Regions from separate parts of the Calothrix sp. PCC 6303 genome, predicted to be linked through region 1. Evidence: riboswitches for the same ligand, from Rfam matches in the RefSeq annotation. Region 1 holds a riboswitch; each other region holds the start of a gene.
What was found. Region 1 has a riboswitch for cobalamin ahead of CAL6303_RS25425 (TonB-dependent receptor). Riboswitches for the same ligand answer to the same signal wherever they lie in the genome.
Positions count from the first base shown of each region.

Region 2: it holds a riboswitch for cobalamin, as region 1 does, so the genes downstream of both, cobW (cobalamin biosynthesis protein CobW) here and CAL6303_RS25425 (TonB-dependent receptor) in region 1, are expected to answer to the same signal.
Region 3: it holds a riboswitch for cobalamin, as region 1 does, so the genes downstream of both, CAL6303_RS21455 (DUF1636 domain-containing protein) here and CAL6303_RS25425 (TonB-dependent receptor) in region 1, are expected to answer to the same signal.

Region 1 covers NC_019751.1:6,262,553-6,270,611, reverse strand. The annotation lists gene CAL6303_RS25435 (ABC transporter substrate-binding protein) at 1-969, opposite strand, end outside; gene CAL6303_RS25430 ((2Fe-2S) ferredoxin domain-containing protein) at 1,246-2,112, opposite strand; gene CAL6303_RS25425 (TonB-dependent receptor) at 2,181-4,364, opposite strand; cobalamin riboswitch at 4,384-4,544, opposite strand; gene CAL6303_RS30075 (hypothetical protein) at 4,768-5,025, shown strand; gene CAL6303_RS25420 (CIA30 family protein) at 5,214-6,701, opposite strand; gene CAL6303_RS25415 (hypothetical protein) at 6,957-7,730, shown strand; gene cobJ (precorrin-3B C(17)-methyltransferase) at 8,022-8,059, shown strand, end outside.
Region 2 covers NC_019751.1:4,292,909-4,300,967, forward strand. The annotation lists gene CAL6303_RS30410 (hypothetical protein) at 1-27, shown strand, start outside; gene CAL6303_RS17540 (hypothetical protein) at 53-649, shown strand; gene CAL6303_RS17545 (BolA family protein) at 1,089-1,346, shown strand; gene grxD (Grx4 family monothiol glutaredoxin) at 1,399-1,722, shown strand; gene CAL6303_RS17555 (DUF6761 family protein) at 2,183-2,437, opposite strand; gene CAL6303_RS17560 (response regulator transcription factor) at 2,996-3,730, shown strand; gene CAL6303_RS17565 (RNA-guided endonuclease InsQ/TnpB family protein) at 3,904-5,163, shown strand; cobalamin riboswitch at 5,451-5,629, shown strand; gene cobW (cobalamin biosynthesis protein CobW) at 5,659-6,711, shown strand; gene CAL6303_RS17575 (hypothetical protein) at 6,852-7,421, shown strand; gene CAL6303_RS17580 (DUF2358 domain-containing protein) at 7,532-7,927, shown strand; gene CAL6303_RS17585 (TRC40/GET3/ArsA family transport-energizing ATPase) at 7,966-8,059, shown strand, end outside.
Region 3 covers NC_019751.1:5,278,194-5,286,252, reverse strand. The annotation lists gene CAL6303_RS21460 (tetratricopeptide repeat protein) at 1-466, opposite strand, end outside; cobalamin riboswitch at 900-1,058, shown strand; gene CAL6303_RS21455 (DUF1636 domain-containing protein) at 1,080-1,505, shown strand; gene CAL6303_RS21450 (hypothetical protein) at 1,617-2,126, shown strand; gene CAL6303_RS21445 (hypothetical protein) at 2,336-2,662, shown strand; gene CAL6303_RS21440 (ubiquinol-cytochrome c reductase iron-sulfur subunit) at 2,884-3,312, shown strand; gene CAL6303_RS21435 (methyltransferase domain-containing protein) at 3,490-4,440, shown strand; gene CAL6303_RS21430 (class I SAM-dependent methyltransferase) at 4,671-5,528, shown strand; gene CAL6303_RS21425 (family 10 glycosylhydrolase) at 5,818-7,317, opposite strand; gene psb27 (photosystem II protein Psb27) at 8,005-8,059, opposite strand, start outside.

The sequences.
Region 1 (8,059 bases):
ATTTGTTGCCCGTTCGATAATTGCCTCAAAAGATAAAGGTAAACTTCCCGAAGACTCTTCATTACTCCAAAGATAGTTTGCCCCTGCATCCTCTAAATACTTGGCAGTATAACTATTACCACCCGGCATATACCAAGTGCCTTTAAAATTAAATCCCACAAACACACTTGGACGTGATTTTGCTGCTTTTGCCTTAGTTGCTATTTGTTGATACTTTTGTTCTACTTCCCCAAATATTTGTTCTGCCTCTTTCTCTTTATTAAAGAATAAAGCCGTAAATTTTAACCATTCGCTTCTACCCAAAGGTGAATCTTCCATATATTCGGCATTGATTGCCACTTTTAAAGCTGCTTCTAACAACTTTGGATAACTATCGATTTGGGTGTTTCCAGTTCCATAAGTTGTAATTAATTCTGGATTTAATTCTAATATTTTCTCAATATTAACGCTGGCATTATTGCCAACATTTGCAATAATGCCAGTTTTAATTTTTTCTACAACCTCAGAGGTATTGACTGTTTTCGTATCGCTGACTCCAAGTAATTTATCGACAACTCCCAGTTTCGCTAAATGGGGTAAATGAGTTGTGGAAAGGGAAACCACAGAATTAACTGGGACAGTAATTACTTGGGCATTTTTGTTATTTTCTAGAATATCTTTCGGTGTAGGAGTGCCGCATTGAACTAAAACATATTTAAAGCCAGTTTTTGCATCCTTCCAAGGATTATTAATTGTAATCACTTTATAGTTTTTATGATATTCCACAGTAAAACCCTGAGCGCGGGTAATAGTCACTTTATCAGGGAAATAATCGCGGTTTGCGTCGTATTGTTGAATACAGGCTGGATTAAGGGATTTTTTTTCAAGATGATTAACTTTCGGACTTTCGCAAGCAATGATTAATGTAGAAACAATAAATATAATGAAAATTAAATTAATTAGTTTTAAATGTTGCAGCTTATATAACATCTTGTTCAATTGCTGTTTAGTTATAGATGTCTTTTAGAAAAAAGAATATACAGCAGATTTTATCTTGGTAAGGTACACCTGTAGCGGGCAAGACTTCGGCGTGAGCGCTCAGTCCTTACCTCCGGTACACTTCGTTCCGACAGGCTCAGGAACCATCGAACGCTGCCCGTACCACCACAGTTTTATTCTTGATCTTTATACCTCATTTACCTGTAATCTGCTGTATTTATAGGAGAGGTAAAATATTACATCTCTACAATTAATCAAAAATGGCAACTATACAGGTGGATAGATATACTCTGTCACCTTTTTCCCTTCAACTAAATGTTCATTAACAATCTTTTTGGCAACTTCTGGTTTCACCCGACTGTACCAAGTTTTATCATCAGAATAAAATGCCACCGGACCCAATTTACAAACCTGCAAACAACCGGTTGTTCGCACTTCTATATCCAAACCTGCTTTTTCAACTGCCGCAGAAAGTGCATCAAATGTAGGTTGCCATTTCCGCGAGGGGTAACAGCGTCCGGATGTACAAACAGCTATATAAGAACACTTAAAAGGATTTTTAGTAAAAGGAATTTCCTTTGTTCCTAACACATAAATTTCTCGAAGTTGTTTATATAGCTCTAATTTGCTAAAATTTGCTTTACCATCAGGTAATAAATTTTCATCTTCTACATATGGATTTGGCAAAAATATAGTCATTACTTTTTCACCCGCACCATTCCAAAACTGAATACCCCAACTGTGGGGTTCTCCTTCTGAATTAATACGTCTATAAAATGCACCTTTATTAATTAATCTTTGCTGCCTTACTTCTAGTGGAGTCTCTGAATTTGGACCACCTATAGTTTCTTCAATACACAAGTGAAAATGCCAACCCTGTGTAATCACAGTCAGATATCCATCATAGAGAACGCATTTTTTTGGTGCTTCGTGAAATTCTAACTCTAAAACGCTACCTTGTTCTAAATGTCCTAAACCAATTTGATGCCAATTTTGTTGAAATAATGTGTAAGTTAAACAAGCAAGTACATCACATCGACAATCAAAATACTCATATTCAATTGTCCAACCGTTTCCTGTTGCTTCAGTTGTTTTCTGATTGAGTGGGATAACACAAGGATTGAATTCAATCATGGCAATTTTCTCGCAATATGTAGGTTAATTGTATAGACGCTACATATACATAGCATCTATACATATCATTAGAAATTAGCACTTAAACCAACTTGAAATACTCTACCCGCATCCGGAAATCCAGCAAATAATTGATATCTTTGATTAAAGATATTATCTACACTAGCATTAAGGGTGAAGTTCTGACTGAGGGGAATGCGAGTTTTTGCATCAAAAGTTGTGTAACCTGCTAATGACTCAGTGTTGGTATTATTCGTAGGATATTTCCCCAGAGAATTCATCAATAGTCCAAGATATAAACCTTGAGTATTTTCATAGGAAACACCCAAATTTAGTTTATCTGCACCTGCAAATCGTAACTCTTTGTTGATTTCTGCCGGATTAGAACTTTTTTTGATGCGTGGATCATTTGCCGTATAATTTACAAAAGCATAGATATTTTTAGCAATTTGTAAATTTAATGCCGCTTCAATTCCTGAAGTTTCAACTAAGCCGATATTTTCCCAAGTTCCCGTTACTCCATTCACGGCTGGTCTAATAGATTTGAAAGCAATTAGGTCTGATATGTTATTTTGGAAAAAAGTTAAGCGCAACAAACCAATGTCCCCTAATTTTTGGTCGATACCAATATCAAAACTATCTCCTTTTTCTGGTTTAAGGTTGGGATTCCCGATAAATGTTGGGTTAAGACTAAATAAGTTGCTTACCGTTGGGACACGAAAATTTCTGATGTAGTTTGCCCGTATAGTAGTAGAGTTGCTGATATCCCATTTTGCACCAATTGATGGTGATGTTGCAGAAGCATTGGCTAAAGTGTTGAAATCTTGACGCAAACCTAAATTGAATTTGACGTTAGGAATAAGACTTGTTTCGTATCTGGCAAAAATAGCACTTTGCCCAATATTATCGTCATAGTTAATTGTGTTGACACCTGTAGAATTTCTGATTGCACTACTAACAACATTCACATTTCGATAGTCAAAACCATAAACTATACTGTGATTTTTGCTGAAGTTCCAGCTATGGGTAGCTTGAAAACCGTAAGAACTTTGTTTTGTCTCGAATCTTCTGTTGAATTGAGGTGGATTAGTGATGGAGTTAGAGTCAAAGCGAGTATTGAGAAAATCGGTGTAGAATCTGGCTGTTAATAGCGAATCATTTCCCCCTCCAAGCTTAGAACTCCAGCTTAAATCATTTAAAACTTGGTCTGTATATTTGCGGTTTTTATCGGTTAGTACATTACCAGAACCTTGACCAAATTGTGGTACAAGTATGGGAACTCCTCCTGGTGTTCCTTGTTCTTTTCCTAAGTATTGTGTGGAAAAAGTTAGAGTATTACGCTTACCTAAATTTGCTTCTAATTTAACGTTAAAGTTATTGAAGAGAGCATCGTTATTTTTTCTGGTTCCCCTAAAGTTAGCTTCGGGAATTGAAAAAGGATAATTATATTGGGATTGAGTGCGATTATATCCCACTACCCAACCAATATCCCCAGCTTTTCCACTATTTTGAATAGTCTGTTGATTCAATCCATAAGCACCAACATTTACCTTTGCTTCAGTTGTGGTTTTATCTGTGGGACGACGGGTAATAATATTAATTACTCCACCAATTGCATCAGAACCATAAAGAGTTGAACCACCACCTGGTAACACTTCGACTCGCTCAATGTTATTGGTAGTGAATTCTGACAGATCAAAACGACCACTACCTAAGTTATTAATTGGTCTGCCGTCAAGCAGAATTAGCACCTGTTCACCATTAGAACCACGAATAAATTGACCACTTAATGCATGGGGTTCAGTTCCAACAGTTCCATCTGGTAAGATACCAGGAACAAATTTGAGTGCTTCTCGGACTGTTCTCACACCCTGTGCTTCCATTTCTTCACCCGTAATCACATATATGGGACGGGTAGAATCTTTAACTGTCCCTTCCCGACGAAAAGGAGAGTACACAGGTTCATTCAATAATTTATCGACGACGTTTATTTCGATGTCGGGTTCTTTCTCTTCTTTTTGTTCTTCTGTTGGTGTCGATTCTTGAGCGACTTCTGCTATTTTGTTGTTGGGTATGACTTGTGTAGCTGGTTGTAAATCTGAAGCAGTACCTTCGTTTTTGGGAAAGTTGGATATTAGGGGGATTTCCGTTGCCCTAGCTTTGTAACTTCCAGAGAATATCCCCAATATTGCTGCCAAACTAGACACAGCAAACTTAGTTCCCAATTGGGAATTAAACATATTATTTCTCATCTGTACCTCGCAGATAATTATGTTTTTTGTGGCGATTGGCGGGTGTTCTGACTTAGAGACAAAGATTAAAAAGAAAAATTTGCCTCGTCACAGTTGCGGGACAGCGCTGGATTTTCACCAAACTTTCCCCGTTATTTTTAATGAATAATTCTGATTAGAACCAATGCATTTTCGCACAATAGCACGGATATATTTGGTGATTAATGTCGAAATATTACATTCGTAAGTATGCTTTGCGTAGAGGATCTCGAAAGTGAGGGTAAAAAGCAACTGAGTAGATTTGATTATCCAACCTATAAAGCAGAATATATCGATTTTGATGATGTTCAGTACTTGACAAATAACCACTGATTCATACCTGTAAAAGTTTTGACTGTAATAATATTTACTTAAAATGAGTAAAATGATTATCATTCTCTTTGAGGTGATTGTCAATACTTGTGAGGCAATTTGTCCGACAAATAGTTTATATTGCGATGTACTTCTGCTCTTAATCGGTGTTAAATGGGTTATGCGATCGCGTAATCCATTTAACATCTCCAGTAATTACAGCAATTTTAATGTCTTTGAATCACACATCAATACCCAAATTTTGTGTAGACGTTCCACCAGAACGTCTCTACATTCATTTTCACTAGATGTCTTATTTAATCCGAAGTAACGCAGATATGTATTGGCATCCTGCCCATCCTTGATAATTTGCGGGCAAGATGCCCGCACCACAAGAAATTTGTGGGTATTTTTTTAATTGGAAGTCCCTAAGCCCACATCAGATAGATATCATCCCAGTGTCCTAGCAAATCTATGTCGTTGGGGGTGGCAACACGTAGATTTAAGTCATTGCTCATTTCAGCTATCACTTTTTAACTGAGAAAATAAGGTTTTCCATCCTGGATTCCCCATTTGATTTTCTCCTTGTTTCACTTCAAAAGTGACATTAGATGCTGCTGTTTCTTGTAATGCCTGTAAACACAATTCAGCAACATCATCCCGGCTGATTTTGCCGCGAATATTATCACCTTGTTCAGCTAATAATTCTTTACCACCAGTTTCCTCAGTTAAAGCACAAGGACGAATAATTGTATAAGGAATACCACTTGTCCTTAAACTATCTTCTCCTCTCAGTTTCCAAGTTAATATTCCTCCCAATTGATCATTTAATCTAACTGCGGGGGGTTCTTCTTCTAAGTTAATTCCCTCTCTTCCAGGACGGGTGACACCTGCGGAACTAATGAGGACAAATCTAGGTAATTTGCTACCTCCGTAGGCTTTGATTGATTCTACTTCCAAAGCAAAAGCACCAGCAGAAAACTTGGGATTTAGTTCACCATCATACTCAAATTTACTTAACATTAATTGTAAAGAGCAAATTTTACTGGTATCTATTGGAGGACGATCCCTAACAACTTTGGCACGAAATACAGGAATTAAATTACTGAAGGGAACTTTAATATTAATCCAAGTATCTGCTTCTGTGTCAAAGGAATAACTATAACCAACACCATCCCAGGCAGAATCAGAACGCAAAAATAATTTATAGCGTTTGCCATCACCTTTAACTTTTAAATCAATTCCTTCATAACCAGATAAATTGATTGCTGGATCAAAGTTTTTAGTTCTAACTGAGGCAAAACCTCCAGAATTGGCAATGGAAATATTTCCAGCGAATATAGCTGAACTATCAAGAAAACTCATATTACTGCTACTAACTCCACCCATCACCACATCATCCAAAGCACCCCAAATATTTTTCAAATCTGTTGATGGGTTAGTAAAGTCGAAAACTAGCTTCTCGTCTCCTTGGGGGAGGTATTTTGCCGCTGCCTCAACTAAATTTTTGACACCTTGATATTCAACATTTTCAGGTGTGTCACCGACTATTTCCGGTTGATAAAATTTAATACCTTGGTTATATTTGTCACGATTAGGTGTATCGCCTTCTACAGGCTGCACACGCACTGATGTACAGCAAATTACAGCTTGGATATTTGACATAACTAATTCGTTTAAAGTTTCAGGTTTGGTAATATCGGCAACTATTAAATCAGTATCGTTACCAAGAATATTTCTAGCTTTTTCGATGTCACGCACTAGACATCTCACTCGATAACCCTGCTGAAGTAAGCGTTGTACAACTCGTTTACCCACACCACCTGTTGCCCCTGCAACTAAGATTACACCCATTTTTTTGGCTCCATCTGGCTGATTTTGGCTATTCTGAAAGAACTTACCCTGTAGTATATTTTGAATCCAATTTAAAGGTGGTACAACTTCAAAATAGTTGAGTGTTTGAATAAATCTACCTAAATCCCATTGTCCGCGAGTTTCATTAGTCATAGCTTTTATTCCTATTTAGTCTTCAGCTCTGAACATGCATATGCTGCAAGTGTCACAATCATATTCTTAATAATAATTAATTTACCCTAAGTTAAAACCACCCTGGGGAGACATCTCAAGTTAAAGTGCCGAACTAAAATTCCCAATTAACTATGTAGTATGTGTGTAACTCAAGAAAGTATCACAGGTATTTTTTAGATATTTATGCTGAAAAGCCATGATGTGGGGAATACCAATAGTAAAAGAGGTTGCCTGATGTATCTAAATCTATTTGTGGGTTCAAGTGTTGGAATTGTCGCTTTGATGGCATTAGTTTTTGCTTGTTTTCAATGGTTTCATATTCCATCAGGTAACTTTTTAGACTGGGTAATTGCAGGGGCAAGCTTTTGGTGGTTGTTGGTGATTGTAACTGTACCCTGGAATATTCATTTTCAAGCTAAAGAAGTTTTAGCACAGGGAGCGCAATCAAAAGAGAAAGGAATTACAGTTGATGAGAAGCAGCAAAAGTATGTTAGGTTGCTGGCAAAGCGTTCGTTGATTATAGCGATCGCATTACACGTCATCTCCGCTGCTACTCTATATACTCTGGCTGCCACTGGTATTAGTACTGTGGGTTACATCTCATCGGGTGCAGCTTTATTATTAACTGGATTACGTCCTGCTATTAGCGCTTATGAGTATGTATACGCAAGATTAACGATGATTCGTCAAGAGTTACAATATCCCCGCGAAGATATCTACGAATTGCGTGGACGTTTCAGCACATTAGAAGAAAAAATACGTATTCTCGAAGAACAACTAAATCCAGAATTCCCCTACTCTGTGGTTGCAACCCAGCAAAGCTATGTAGATGAAACCCGCAAAGAATTGGCACGTTTAGCAAATAATTTGGAAAGACTAGGGGCAACAAACCACAGCGAACACCAGCAATTATCCCGCGAAACAGAACAAGCGATCGCGCAACTTTCTACAGATGGACAATTTTTAGATCATGTACGCGAAATTATTCGATTTTTTAAGACAGCCTAAGAGGATGTTTGAAAAGTCCTATTGTTGGTATCAAAACCTTCTATATCCTGGACTTCATAAGTAGTCGCGCAAACATTTTACATTCATTTTGAGTAAAGCGAAGCAGTCCAAAACCTTGTGTTCGCAATGACATTGTGTAATTAATTTTGTCTGACTACTGGGTTAGTTGGGTGCCAAAACACTTTTAGAGAGGCAAAATTTTGCGTCTCTACATCCTTCCACTTCTTATGCTTCCCTCTGGTGGCAATGACAGATACTATCTTTGATAGGGACTTAAGTATAAGCATAAAAATGTTTTCATCTGCTGCAATTGTTGTTCTCAATCAAAA
Region 2 (8,059 bases), 2.0 Mb from region 1:
ATACCCGAAGATTATATTTCCCTATAACTATTTATCACCCTTCAAACACCCTATGAACCTCCCTACCTCGGTTGTCCTCATTCGTAGCGTCTCACTATCACTAGTGGCAACCTTTGCCTTATTATTACCCGTACATGCCCAAGTTCCATCACTTAGCAACAGTCCTAACCCCCAGCAACCCATCGACCCTAATGACCCCAATGTTTTACGTCCATCTTCTCAAAATAGCAGCAGTCTATTAAGCATCGATGGTGGTAAACGCTTGATGAGCGACGCGGAAAGTGCAGCAAATTCCAAACAATATGATGTTGCTGTCAAGAAACTACAAGAAGCGCGTACTGTTTTTAACCAGCTATCCAATTTTTACCAAGAACTTAACTCCAGCTTTGCTGGTATTGATAACCGTGTTGCCGATGTGCAACGCAAGAAGGCTCTAGAAGCGGCTCAAATGAGGGATCAAGCCACATATAACCTTGCACTAGTTCATCGCGCCCAAAATAAAGACGAATTAGCAATTCCCCTACTAGTACAAACCATCAAAAGTCAAAACCCTACCAGAGATTTGGGTAAAAAAGCATACCAACAACTATTGGAATTAGGATTTGTTGATGCGCCAGCCCCCCGTGGAAACAGTACATCCCAAAAATAAGGATAGTGACAACAAACCCCCCTCTAAAGACGTTCGGGTGGAACGTCTTTATTTTGTCAATCACGTTTGGGGGTCTAAATCTAGGCTGTTGACTTTGTGCTTTTCTAAAGGCTCAATTTTCACTCAATATCTTTGCTCTAAGTCGTTCCTAGTCTCCGGCAAGGAATGCATATCCTTTGGCTCCGTCTCCAGTCAGAATAAGAGGCGGGGTTCCTCAAAGTCAGGGTTCCCGACAGAGCCTAGGAACCAGTCGATGACAGAAAAATTGTATAGAATAAAAGTGTCGAATTTACATCAAATTTTACAGCCTAGTCTAAATCGCCCTTACAAAACAGACTTATTACTCATAACTTGTCTTTTAAGTTATCTTGGTTCAACCATGACTACTGCAAACTCCCCATAGTTCATAATGAGTAAAGAAGTTTTTTTGGGGATTTCGATGATCAGTCCGCAACAAGTCGAGGCAATGATAAAAGCTGAAATGCCTGATGCTCAAGTGCAAGTACAAGACTTGACAGGTGGTGGCGACCACTACCAAGTTACCGTAGTTTCATCGCAATTTGCGGGCAAAAGACTAGTACAACAACACCAAATAGTTTACCGATCTTTGCAAGAAGCAATGTCAACCGAGGCAATTCACGCACTTGCCCTCAAAACCTATACTCCAGAAACTTGGCAAACCGCAGTTCAAAGCTAAGGACAGGAGATTTACAATTAAGTTCAGCAAATATCACAATACAGAAAAAATCATGACACCAGAGCTAAAAGAACGTATCGACAACTTGGTTCACCAAAATAAAATTATGGTTTTCATGAAGGGAACCAAATTAATGCCAATGTGCGGATTTTCTAACAATGTGGTACAAATTTTAAATACTTTAGGTGTACCTTTTGAAACCCTGAATATCCTTGATGACCAAGAAATTCGCCAAGGAATTAAAGAGTATTCTAGTTGGCCCACAATTCCTCAAGTTTATATCAACGGTGAATTTGTTGGTGGCTCAGATATTTTGATTGAACTATATCAAAAAAATGAGTTACAACAAATTGTTGAAGTGGCTTTAGCTTCATAGGAAAATACTGCTCAACCATTTGAACTAGTCAAAGGAGCCAGGGGCTACGGTGTACACACAAGTCTTTTCGGGTTGCCTCCCAGGCTTTTCGATCCCCCAACCCCTAGCTCTTTCAGAGCTAGGGGGATTTAGGGGGATTGTGATACACCGTAGGAGCCAGGGGAGGGTATCCGAACAATCCAAAACATATTAGAAGGACTTAGCCCCGACTGCTTCGGAGCAGGAATTACCCCTTCCCCCGATTAAAAACTCCCTCCGGCTCTTCTGTGATTTAACTCAAAATCCCCCCAGCTAGTTCTAAGCGTAAAACTCTGCTGAGGGGATAATCATTTGTAGATTATTTTTACAATTTTGAAATTTTTGCTCACTAGGGCAGTTGACTTTTGCCAAACATGTGCTATTATCGTGGACGGCAAGAAGTTAAAAGCAAGAGCAATAAACTAATGGATAAGGAAATATTCTAGTAGTAGCCTGCTTCCTTTTCTGTTTGAGGTTGGGTCACGACAAAATTAGAAACGTCGTATAAATAGCGGGTAGCCTCCTCCTCTAAACGATGGATCAGATAAGCTTCAATCGCATTGCTGTTACGTAAAGCCGCTAAATAACCATCCAGATACATTCGCATGTCGTCAGTGCGATAACCACGATTCCATAACTCGACGAAGGCATCGGTCAATCTTTGATAAAAACGGATTGATTGTGTGTCTTGGAGCATAACTGCTGTTGAAATCTGTTTGGGACGATAATTATAAAGTATTCGGAGTAAAAAGTGAAGTCCTATTGAATCCTGACATTAGTTCAAAGCTGGTATCTCTCCGTTTAAAGAATACAAGGAATACATGTAAGCAGCTACAGTTTATCTCCATGCTATTCCAGAACTCAGAAAATGTGTGGTCTGGTAAGCAATTCTTATGATTGAGCCAGTGAACAATCTGGTTGTGTTTATTACAGTACTCCGATTAGAGAAAAAATGTCTATGGGTGATTTCCTGACATCATACAAATTTATCGAATTTGAGAAATTTAAGATACTCCGATGAAGTAGTTTGCAGTTTTACGAAAATTAAATGTCTAAGGTGAGCTGATTAGTCCTAGCATAACAAAAACTTAATAATGTGATCTATCTGGCTTAGGGTAAGCTTTTAACAAATATTGCATCTGTTTTGCGATTAGATAAAGTAAAACTAATCACGGTTGAAGTAACAACGGTTACAAAACCTTACTGCTAGGCTTTGTTACTTTGGAAGTCATGGACGCGAAGGGGTCTTGCTAGCGTGGGTTCAGTTTGTATTGAAATTATTGAAGGAAATCCTCATCTGAGGTCATTGCTAGGTTGGCACTTGCAGCAGCTAGATTACCGAGTATATCAGGCTGCTAGCATCTACCAAGCAAGGGAGATATTTTTGAGTCATCAACCGACATTAGTTGTGCTTGATGCTGATTTGTCTGATGGTGATGGGATTGAGTTTTGCCGTTGGTTACACCGTCAGCAGCCGCTTGTGTTGATGCTATCTGCCAAAACGTCGGAGGCTGATATTGTTGGGGGTTTAAAGGCAGGTGCAGACGATTATTTGAGCAAACCATTTGGGATGCAGGAATTTTTGGCTAGGGTTGAAGCTTTAATCCGTCGCAAGCGTACACCTGTTGCTCCAGCTTACTTGGATTATGGAACATTACAGATTGACTTGGTACAACGTAGAGTTCGCTTTCAGGGGGAATTCATCGATTTAACACCGCAGGAATTCAGTTTGTTGTATGTTTTAGCGCAGGCAGGAGGAATTCCCTTGTCACGTTCAGAATTGTTGCGAAGGGCTTGGCCCGATGCGATTGATAATCCCCGAACAATTGATACTCATGTCTTATCTTTACGGAAAAAAGTAGAGTTAGATCCCCGTCAACCTAGTTTGATTCAAACTATTAGGAATGTTGGGTATCGGTTTAATACAGAAATTTTAAATTCGAGTATTACACCATCACCTGCAAAGTTGATGAAAGAAAGGTTAGCTTGAACAGGAAGAAGCCTCACACTTACCGCTTCGCGGAAGTGTTGAGATGAATTGCGCGTGAGTTGACGACAGTTCTGTGAGCAAATTCTTCCGCAGGAAGAACAGGGAACAGAACATGGAGGAAACGAGCAACCATTATGTTATACTCTTTTATAGCAAATGTCGTTTACTCTAATATGCTAAAAGTTGTCAAAGTCAGGTTATATCCAGATGCCCAGCAACAGCAGTCACTAGCGCAAGCTTTTGGCTGTTGTCGTTGGCTTTGGAATTACTGCCTGAATTTGATGAACCAAACATACAAAGAAACTGGTAAGGGCTTATCTGGCTACGCAGTAAAAAAGATAATTCCCCAGTTAAAGAAAGAATATGAATGGCTAACTTCAACTTATTCACAATGTTTGCAGCAAGTCTGCTTAAATTTGGGTGTAGGTTTCAATAATTTCTTTGAAAAGCGAGCTAAATACCCTAGATTCAAATCTAAACATAGTAAGCAGTCAATACAATATCCTCAAAACGTCAAAATTGCTGATGATTATTTAAGTCTGCCCAAAATAGGGAACGTATCAGCAATAATCCATAGACCGATTGACGGAAAAGTTAAGACTGTAACCATATCTAAAAACTGTTCCAATCAATATTTTGCGGCTATTCTGTTTGATGACGGTAAAGATAAACCAGAATCAAATACACAAGGCAAAGCAATAGGTATTGATTTGGGTTTGACTGACTTTGCAGTTACTAGCGATGGTTCTAAGTTTGACAATCCTAGAATACTCAACAAACATCAGAAGAATTTAAAACTTAAACAGCAACAGCTATCTAGAAAACAGAAAGGTTCTCAAAATCGAATTAAGGCTAGGAAAAAAGTTGCTAGAGTTCATAGAAAAATAACTAACTGTCGTGAGGATTTTCTGCACAAGCTATCTCGTAGGATAGTTAACGAAAACCAAGTTATTGTTGTGGAAAATCTTAATGTCAAAGGCATGATGCAAAACCACTGTCTAGCTAAAGCTATTCATCAGGTTGGATGGGGAATGTTTTGCACAATGCTGAAATACAAGGCAGAGATGGAAGGGAAAATATATCAGGAAGTTGATAGATTCTTTCCCAGTTCAAAAACCTGTCATGCCTGCTTGAATCAAGTTGGTAGTTTACCGCTAGATGTAAGATTCTGGACTTGCGAAAACTGCCATACAAAACATGATCGGGATGTGAACGCAGCTATTAACATCAGAGATGAGGGACTACGAATTTTGACCTCTGGAACGGGGGGTAAAGCGATGAAGTGTGGTCATGGGGGAAACCCCCATGAACAACTTCATCAAGAAGCTTGTTGCCCAGATGTAAGTCGGAGTAAGGGAGGACGCAAGAAATCCACTACTGCGCTTTCTGTTGGACAGGAAGCCTACACTGTACCGTCAGGTCAGTGTAGGTAGTTCACGAACTCAACATTCGACTTTAAGTAGTAGAAATTAGAAATCTTATGAAGATAGTTTTTTTACGGGTATGAGTTAGAAGTATTATACTTGTGACTTGTACCTAGTTTTTTGCTCTTTTAGCTTAAACAAAAGAACCGTGGGGCACACGGTCTTAAAGCTCAGTTAATGTCTTCATAGAAGAGTCACTGAGAAGCCAACACTCACCTGTTCCCGAAGGGTAAGGGTGTCTGTGGAGTATGTCACTGGTCTTCAAATGTCTTGTTTTGCTTTGCTGATAAATGGTACTCTCAGGATCTAGATCCGGTTCTAGTGGGGGTCAGCCACTGGAGGTAAGGGGGAAAGTTCACGGTGCAAGTCCGTCGCTGTCCCGCAGCTGTAAGCCTGTTGAGAATATAGAGTGATTAAAATCCCGAATTCAAAAACTGTGTAAGCCAGAATGCCCGCCGAATTTTGAGTCGAATATCAGTAAATAAATCTGCGAGGTACAGATGTATGGGTACAAAAATACCAGTTACGGTGATTACTGGTTTTCTTGGTGCTGGCAAAACAACAGTGGTACGAAATCTGTTGCAAAATAATCAGGGTCGTCGTATTGCGGTTTTGGTGAATGAGTTTGGGGAAGTGGGAATTGACGGGGAATTGTTACGTTCCTGTGGCGTTTGCGATGATGATGATATCAACAATAATATAGTTGAATTGACAAACGGCTGTTTGTGCTGTACCGTCCAGGAAGAATTTTTGCCGACAATGCAGGAGTTGTTGAAAAGACGCGATCGCATTGACAATATAGTGATTGAAACTTCGGGTTTAGCTCTCCCCAAACCCCTAATCCAAGCTTTTCGCTGGCTAGAAATTCGCAACGGGGCAACTGTTGATGGTGTGGTGACGGTGGTAGACTGTGAAGCCCTAGCAGCAGGTCAGTTTGTGGGGAATTTGGCAGCTTTAACTGCACAGCGAGAAGCTGATGACAGCATCGATCACGAAACGGAAATTGAAGAATTGTTTGAAGATCAACTTGCCTGTGCGGACATGGTATTACTAAGCAAGGTGGATCGGGTAGATTCAGATAACCAAGCTAAGATTTATGAGTGGTTGCAGAACAAATTACCAAGCGGCGTGAAAATAGTACGTTCGCATCTAGGGGAAATTAACCCAGATTTGTTACTTGGTTTTAATGCCGCAGTTGAAGATAATATCGATTCTCGTCCTTCTCATCACGATACTGAGGAAGAACACGATCATGATGATGAGATTAATTCAGTACACATAGCATTAGAACAGGAATTTGAACCGCAAATTTTAATTAATCGATTGCAGCAACTGGTACAGCAACAAGAAATCTACCGAATTAAAGGTTTTGTTGCAGTTCCCAAAAAAGCCATGCGTTTAGTGATTCAAGGAGTTGGACAGAGATTTGAGCAATTTTACGATCGTCCCTGGAAAACTGGAGAAACTCGACAAACCAACCTAGTAATCATAGGTCGTGAATTAGAGCGATCGCGTATTCAAGAAAGCATACTAGCACATACAGAAAATTTCAGTTAAACACAATAGAGATGCTCCACCGGAGCGTCTCCTATCTCAAATTGGTATAAGGGAATTAACTCAAAAATTTACCCAAACAGCCGAATATCCCAATCTCCATAATGCGATAGCCTAGATGATGTGATTTATCAGTAGAGCTAATGAGAGCCGGCGAAATTGAGGATACCCTCCAACAGTTGTTTGGTACCGCAGCAGCATCAAGTATGATTGCACCTGGTTCCTGGCAAATAGAAACCGACACTTTTCGGTTACTAATACTACTATCAGAAGATAACGATTGGTTGCGGGTAGTGCTGCCAATTATGCCGATTCAAGATGCTCAACCATTTCTAGAACAATTACTAATAGCCAATTTCGACGACACGCGAGAAGTTCGTTATGCCATCTATGAAAATGCCTTGTGGGGAGTGTTTCAGCACAAAAACAGTACACTAATAGTGGATGATTTCAAGAACGCGATCGCGCAATTAATTTCTCTCTTTGAAGTTGGGCTAAATGATATTTTTGGCAACCTCATCGATAGCCGCATCCGTCTAATTATCAAAGCCGCTAAAATCCAAAATCAATCCCTCGAAACCACCATGCAAAACCTTGATCGTTTCTACGCTGAAGGAATGATGGGGGAAATCGAACAAACCGCACAAGCACGAGAACAAACCTTATCTACATGGCGCTACCAACTCCAAAGACTTTGGAATGAAGACGAATAAGAGAAAACGGGCTTCGGCTACTACGAAGCCAAAGCGTAGTGTACCTAATCTAAGGTAAAGTATGCTCGGTTCTAGCTAATAACTGTTCACTGTTCACTGTTTACTGACCTATGCATATTATCGACACTTTAAAATCAGATTATCAAAAATTTCCCAACGATCAAACCTATTCAATTTACGCAGCAGATGTTTATTTCCAAGATCCATTTAATAAATTCACAGGCATTGAACGCTACCAAAAAATGATTCAGTTCATCAAAACCTGGTTTCTCCACTGCCACATGGATTTACATAGCATTAATCAATCTGATGACACAATTAAAACAGAGTGGACACTGAGTTGGAATACTCCTCTACCTTGGAAACCAAAAGTCTCAATCTCTGGGTGGAGTGAATTACGCGTCAATGAAGCTAACTTAATTGTTTCCCATATTGATTATTGGCAAACTTCACCCTGGAATCTAGCCAAACAGCATTTATTTTTCGAGAAACCATCGATAATGTAAATAAATGTAAACAAAACTTAAAAGGGATATAATCATCCATGCGTGTAATTTTGATGACGGGCAAAGGTGGAGTTGGTAAAACCTCCGTTGCCGCTGCCACTGGTCTGCGTTGCGCGGAACTAGGCTACCGAA
Region 3 (8,059 bases), 980 kb from region 1:
TTGCCATAAACAACAACCGCAACGGACGATTTTGTGTTGCTAAAAAACTATTGTTGTTTCTAACAAGCGATCGCACGGGCAAAACACTGGCTTCTATCAGTAAGAACCGCGAACCATCGTGTAATAATTCCCAAGGTAAATGTGCCAACCCTAATGCCACTTTCTGAGTTTGTGGGTTTAATCCCTCTGCTTCACTAGTCTGAATTAAATCGAGATAAATTAGAGCTTGACTATCACTCTCCAAACCCCGACGCAACCAACCTTCCTTCCCATCGAACCATTGATACAATTCCCGTCCGATTTTCTTTAACTCTGCGGGTGCATCGAAATCTTTGGTATAATACTTTGCTTCACACAAATCAATCAACGTCCCTAGGGCTTCCGTATCCAAGCGACGATTACCGTAATTACAGCGCAGTTCAAAGGTTTGGTTTTGGCTTAGGGCAAAGGTGAAGGCTATGGACATAACATCAGCAAGTATATATCTAAGTCATCTTCACCGTATTATCACTTATTTCCGGAAAATGACTACTGTTTGAGCGATTCTCAAGGAATTTCAACTACAAAATTTTGATTCTGAACCTCGTCCGTCATGAAAAGTGGAGTTTTGTCATTGCGACGTTCTGCGTCTGAAAAAACCTCTATTCAAGATAAAGAAAAAAGACAAACAGAATCAGGTTGTTTCAAAAATATTTGATTTTTTGTTTGATTAAGGGTAAATAGACCACACGTAGAGACGTTCCGGTGGAACGTCTAGACAAGGTTTTGGTGTTTATGTGTGGTTCAAATAGATTAAAATTGCTGTAAGACTAAACTGTGCCAAGCTTTATGATATTTCTGAGACTTGCTAGCATAGCCTGAAAACTGGAATAGCGATCCAAATACACTAAATTTGTGTTAGCATTCACCTTAATCTCGGTTCTAGTGAGTATCATCCACTAGAGGTAACGGGGAAAGTCCGGTGTAAGTCCGGCGCTGTCCCGCAGCTGTAATCAAGGAAAAAAAGAAAAATATTAACCTTGTCAGTCAGAATGCCCGCCGATAAGTCAAAACAACCCAGCTAAATCTACGAGGTATAGATGAGCGCACATACAATTTTTGTTTGTACCACTTGTGCTAGTAAGTGGGAAAATGGTAATCGTGTCGGTGAAAGTGGTGGCGAAAAGCTGCTCAAACGCTTACAAGCAGATTATTTAAATCGTGAATCCAGCGCAGAATTCGTCATCCAAGCAGTGGAATGTATGAGTGCTTGTAGCCGTTCTTGTGTAGTTTCATTTGCTGCTCCTGGTAAAAATACGTATCTTTTCGGTGATATTTCCCCTGAATTAACTCCCGCAGAAGTTGATGGAGTATTTAGTTGTGCGACTAAATATTACCTACATCCAGAGGGTTTACTACCTTGGTCAGAACGTCCTGAGCCACTGAAAAAAGGTATCTTAGCAAGAATTCCATCAGTTTCAATTCCTCTCGAAGCTAATAATATTCAATTGGAACTGTGTAATTAATTACTTAGATTGAGTTGAGAAATCAAGCAACTTGATCTGAAACAGCTAAGAAGGTTCACACCTAGTTTATACAGACATGTTGGGGTGAATTGTTAGGGAGTCGGTAACGGCATGACCCAATATTTATGTAATAATGATTATCGTTATTTGTTGGCATCACCAATATTTGGTACTGTTTATTTCCTCCAAAGGAGAGTAATTGAATTGCCAAAAGAATTGAACTTTACCAATTTTTTGCTAATTGGTTATACAGCTTGGAAAGGTTTTTCTCAGCTAGGACGTGGGGCAGTTTTTTGCCATATTAGAAAAGTCGATTTACCCCGCATTCCTTTTTCTATTATCCGTGGGAAATATCACTGTGCAGATGAAATAGTCAGCACTCACTTTCTAGTGCAAACAGATCTCAAAGCTTATTTACATGAGTGGATGGTAGCATCAGAAACTATCGACCATATCTTAGAAGCAGTTGATACTTACAAACCTCAACAAGATGTGATTATCTTAGTTAAAGATGGTTCACAAATTGAAGTCAATATTTTACAAAACCCCCTCATGACACCATTAGAATGCTATCAGCAAGTACGCCAGCAATGGCATGAATTTTCTAGCTACGTAGAGTAAATAATTATACGCAAAGTATCAGTAGTCAAAAAATTAGAAATGTGTTACACATAGTTAATTTCAGGAACTAGACAAAAAAGATTCTCGTCACGTCGGTTAGAATCAATTCGCAATGCTAATCCTTGTACTGTTAGGAGATCTGAGTGAAACAAATATTCTCAAACTTGACAAAAAAACCTCTAGCATTTATATCTCTAGGTTCATTGTTAATGAGTGGAAAGATAGCTGTAGCTAGTGAGACAGTTAAGAATGTACAACCTGTAGAACGTCCAGATGCAACTGTCACACCAGTATCGGCAGAAAGTCAAAAAGCCTGTGTAAAACATACAAAACTCGGTAAGTTTTTCTGTGCTAACGCATCCCAATTATCTCACTTAAAGAAGGGTAATGTAGAAATCGATGCGGCTGATATGAATAATGAAAGTGCGCTGCTTGGTGTTACTGATGAAGAGAGTGATGCTGCTGTAGCAATGTTTGGTTGTGATTGTGTCGCTTCGATTAACTGTATACGTCGTCTGCGGAATAGCTTACCTTAGAAGATATTTTACTGAGTAATTTTGGGCTAATTAAAGATATAGGGTGTAACTAATTAAAGTATATATTGTAGGATATAAGGGTAGTAAACAAAGAGTTAAAAGTATAACTTAGTTTATTTACCTGTTGAACTATATCCTACATTTTGATTCCGACAAAATAAAATAACGCTCACTCAAAAGCAATTATTGTATTTTCTCAATCATAACTATATCCAAATTCTATGAATCGTCGTAAATTTCTGAATTTGTTCAGTATTAGCTTGTTTATCAATTTGTTCCCTATATTCGTTGCTGCAAGTTATGCAGCTAAACCCCAATCAAAAAAGAAGCCAACAAAATCTACAAATTGGATTTCCATCGGGACTGTTGCAGAATTAGATAAAGCAGGTCAATTATTCAAAGCTAAATCATCTTTGGGTGCGGTTTTAGTCGTTGGAACATCTAAAAGCAAAAATTTGATTGCGGTGAATCCAACTTGTACACACCTTGGTTGCAAAGTTGATTGGGAAGCAGAAGAAAAGATATTTTTATGCCCCTGTCATGCTTCCGAATTTACCACGACTGGAAAGGTTCAAAATGGACCAGCAACTAAACCATTGCCAACTTATAAAACCAAGATAGAAGGTAATAAGGTAATGGTGGGAGTTTGATGTCATGATTTTCCTAAATATCAACCATGCGTTGTTTACCACCCTAGGTATCGCATAATCCAACTAAAGCTAAATTTACTTAATCAGCACTGATTATTTGGGTTTTATATTATACATGTTTAATTTTGTCTTTAATAATAAGATAGAATTATTAAAAAATATTAAGGCTTAATTTTCATGAGTTGGTTGTTTCCTGCCCTAGGATTTATCATTGCATTATTAATACTGGGAATTGTAGTTTATTTATCCACATCTCGTCGTTACGAATCATCCAATACAGTCGCTAATTCCTACGACGAATGGACAGAAGACGGCATTTTAGAATTTTATTGGGGTGAACATATCCACTTAGGTCATTATGGTTCACCTCCACAACAAAAAGATTTTCTTGCCGCAAAATCTGACTTTGTACATGAAATGGTGCGTTGGGGTGGTTTGGATAAATTACCCCCCGGTACAACCGTTTTAGATGTTGGTTGTGGAATTGGGGGTAGTAGTCGAATTTTGGCGAGGGATTACGGGTTTGCTGTAACAGGTATCACCATTAGTCCCCAACAGGTTAAACGCGCTCAGGAATTGACTCCCCAAGGAGTTAGCGCTCAGTTTCAGGTAGATGATGCCATGGCACTTTCTTTCCCTGATGGCAGTTTTGATGTAGTTTGGTCGATTGAAGCTGGTCCCCACATGCCAGATAAAGCTGTTTTCGCCAAAGAACTGATGCGGGTCTTAAAGCCTGATGGATTGCTGGTTGTGGCTGATTGGAATCAAAGAGATGATCGCCAAATTCCTTTGAATTTTTGGGAAAAACCTGTGATGCAACAATTGTTGGATCAGTGGTCTCATCCTGCTTTTGCCAGTATTGAAGGTTTTTCTGAGCTTTTGGAAGAAACAGGATTAGTAAAGGGGAAAACAATTACAGCAGACTGGACAGAAGAAACACTTCCCTCATGGCTTGATTCTATTTGGCAGGGAATAGCTAGACCTAGTGGTTTAGTACGTTTCGGTGCATCTGGTTTCATTAAATCTTTGCGAGAAGTCCCGACCCTCATTTTGATGCGGTTAGCATTTGGTGCAGGTCTTTGCCGTTTTGGAATGTTCCGTGCTGTACGTGGATTTTCTGGTAAATAATTTGTCATGCATAAAGTCTGATTATTCTCCCAGCTTTATAATCTACACAAAGAAGAATCATCAAAAGTGGATAGAGGTGAGAGAATGTTTTTATTGGTACATCAAAAATTAAAAACTTGGTAGCTGTTAACGGATTTGAGGAAATTCCTTTTCCTCCTCTAAGTAAAGGCAAAGTATTGATATATATCCTTAATTAAGTCTCCAATCCTATTCACTAATCATAAAACTAAATGCAAAAATCAAAGTCTATTCAAGTTCCTAAACCGACTCGCTACCAAAATGCAGCGATAGATTACTATACAGGACTCACGGGTTCTTACTACCTCCACTATGGGTATTGGGAACCACTACCTTCTGTTGGAGAGGAATTGACTCTGACTAGGATGCGTGTAGCTCAAGAAGCTTACGCAGCTAAGGTTATGAGCGCTATTCCCCAGGGGATAAAAACTATACTTGATGTGGGTTGTGGGATTGGTGGTAATGCAATATACCTGACTGAAAGAGGTTTCCAAGTTGAAGGATTAGCACCTGATGCACTTCAAGAAGAAAGGTTTATTAAGAATACAAACGGTCAAGTACCTTTTTACTTAACCAGATTTGAAGATTTTCAACAAAACAAATCCTACGACTTAGTTCTGTTTAGTGAAAGCAGCCAATATATAGCTGTTGATGATTTGGCTCAAGGTGCGGCTCGTTTACTGGGTAGTGGGGGCTACCTATTAATTGCCGATATGATGCGGCTTGATGGTGATTATAAAGAAGGTATTTTCTCAAATTGTCATGTTGTTAGCGAACTCAAATTAGCTTTGGAAAAGGCTGGATTTGAATTAGTTAAAGATGAAGATATTTCTAAATCTATTGCACCAACTATAGATTTGTGTATTGATGTTTTCCAGACTTTTGGACTGACAACGATGAAATATATTGCTGAATTGGTAGCTATTGCTGTTCCACCATTACATGCGATTGGAAGTTGGGCATTTAAACGCTGGTTGGATAAACCAATTGTTGAGGGATTGGCAGCACGAGCTATTTTTGAAAAACATCTTTGTTATAAAATTCAGCTTTGGAGATTTGTCGGTGATTGAGCAAGATATAGCGGTTTTGCTGGAGTCGAACTCCGGTGAAACCAATTGATATTTTTTTAATTAAATTTAGTGATTTTAGTGAAACTTGGCAGTGTAGTTTGTGGTATACATAGGTAAGTAATGATTTTTATAATGGGAACTCGTCCCTTCATAAAAATTTTGGTCACACCCAATTATAAAATTCTTATATTCATATTTTCCCACATTGTGGCAACACAATTACAACAACCAAATATTTTTTCCAACAACGATTAAAAATTGAGACAGGATGATTCCCATCTCAACGTAATTACTGCGCTCTACAAAACTTGCGATCGCTATCATCTTCCGGGTCTTGCCAGGAATAGGCAAAGTGACTCACCCCACGCAACCGAGGGGCAAACTGTCGCAAAGCTTGCATTTGCACTTCCAAAGGAGGACGACCCTTAGCTGATTCTCCCCAATTACCAGCAATTGCTGGAATCACCTGAGTTTGTGATTTTGCCATACTCAAAACCCGTGCTACTTGCTGGGCAACGCAACCAGCATGACCACAATTAGCGTAGGACATCGCGTGCCATTCCATTGAACTAGGAAACCGATCCCAAGGCTGTAAGCGCGAATCATAACCCCGTCCCACAACTTGATTGCCATCGGGGAAAAAGACAACTCCACTGGGAATTCCTAACTGTTTTGCTGGGTTGCTTGCCATAGTGACAAAATCAATTATTCCTTGCATAGCATGTGCCACCGAAAGCTGCCATAAATCCCACTGCAATTGCGACTGCCGCAAATTAGCAGGTAAAATTGCTTTTTGACTCGGAATTACTCGACCCTGCCATAAAGGCTCGCTTTCCTGGGGATATAGCTGATCAACATCAGAAATATCAGCCTCAGAAATAAATCCCTTACTTAAAAAGCGGCGAATCAAATCTAATCCTTTATAGTTTTGCGCCCTTTTAAACAAAGCCTGCTGGGTAGCTTCGGTGTACAACCATAAATCAGTTACTTTCGTAGCAATGGAATCAGTACCACTTTGACGGGGATACCGGATGTAATCGAACAAGATTCCATCAGGACGACGACGGACTACTTCCTGCACTAAACGATAGTAGTCTGCTTTCGCTTCCGCGCTATAGGGATCGATAAATACCTGGTTTCCACCATCATTCACCACATATAAACTAGTTTGCCCTTTGCCGTTGCGCGCGATCGCACTTTCTTTTTCTCGCCGTTGAGCGTAGGAATAGCCGAAGTTAGCGGTATACATCCAAGCGTAAACTTTTAAACCCCTTTCTCGACCTTTTTGAATTCCAGCAGCCAGTAAATCGGCATTTTTAGCCTCTGGCATCTGTACCACAGAGGGCCAAGCCGTGGGATTATTAGCAGCAGGTAACATTACCCGCCCATCGTAGAAGGTTTCTAAATAAACGGCATTATAACCTTTACTCACGATTTGATCCATAATCCGATCGAGAGCACCTGGTTTGATATCACAAGGATATAATCGCAACCATACAGCTTGAACCTTTAACCAATTTCGGTTACGGCATTGTTGCACACCCTTTGCATGTTGAGCAACTTGTTCACGGTAGCGTACCTTTGCTTCTTTATTTCCTCGCATTGCCGATAATCGCAGCTTTTCTTTATTTTGAATCGCTGTAGATGATAACTGACAATAATCGTTAAGTTGGGCAACAGCAGGGCTAGCCCCTAAATAAGGTATCAATAAATTGCTGCTAAATACCACAGTTAGGAGGTATCGCCAAAAAAACATTGGTTTGGCAATATTCAATAGATGCTTAGGCATAGTTAAAAGTAGATTCCACTGAGATTCGCCATTCTCCAATTTCCAAAGATCAGATTTAGGGTGAGGCGGAAAAGATATAAAGTCAAGAATGGTAATCAGGACGACAAAATCCTAATTTCGGTTGCCGTAATTTAGTAATTCGGTTGATTTTGATGTCAAACTGTTCCGGAATCAGATTATTCCGGAAAATTTTAGGAGTATGCCTATGGTAAAATAGGAGCCTGGTTAAAGATTAATCAACAAGCTTTAAGTTGAATAATCGGATAAATTCCAACTTAAAATAGGTTTTTTGCCTGCAAAGACAAATAACTCATGAGATTTTTTAATATAAAATTTATCGATGGTAATAATAAATTCTTACTATGCATAAATACTGAAATTAAATTACTAAGTACACCTATAACTACATCAAACTTTATCCTTTGATTCATCGTCAAGGGTATTGTCCTCAATAAAATTCACCAACTCAGAGCAAGTCTAGTTGTCACACTTAGTAAGATGCCTGTTTGTCCTTAATTTTTGGGAAATTCAACACAAAACTAATCCCCAACTTGAGATAGCAGGGGATAGAGGGATTGTCCTTTATATCTGAATTTTTAAGACTTTGGACTAATATTAAATACTACCTAACATTAGCTTTGTCTAGATTTCTCTGACAAATCTCCATTTCCCAATGCCAAAAATTAATTAAGCACCACGTCGTAAAGCGGCTTCGACTTGGGCAAATTCTTGCTCTAATCTG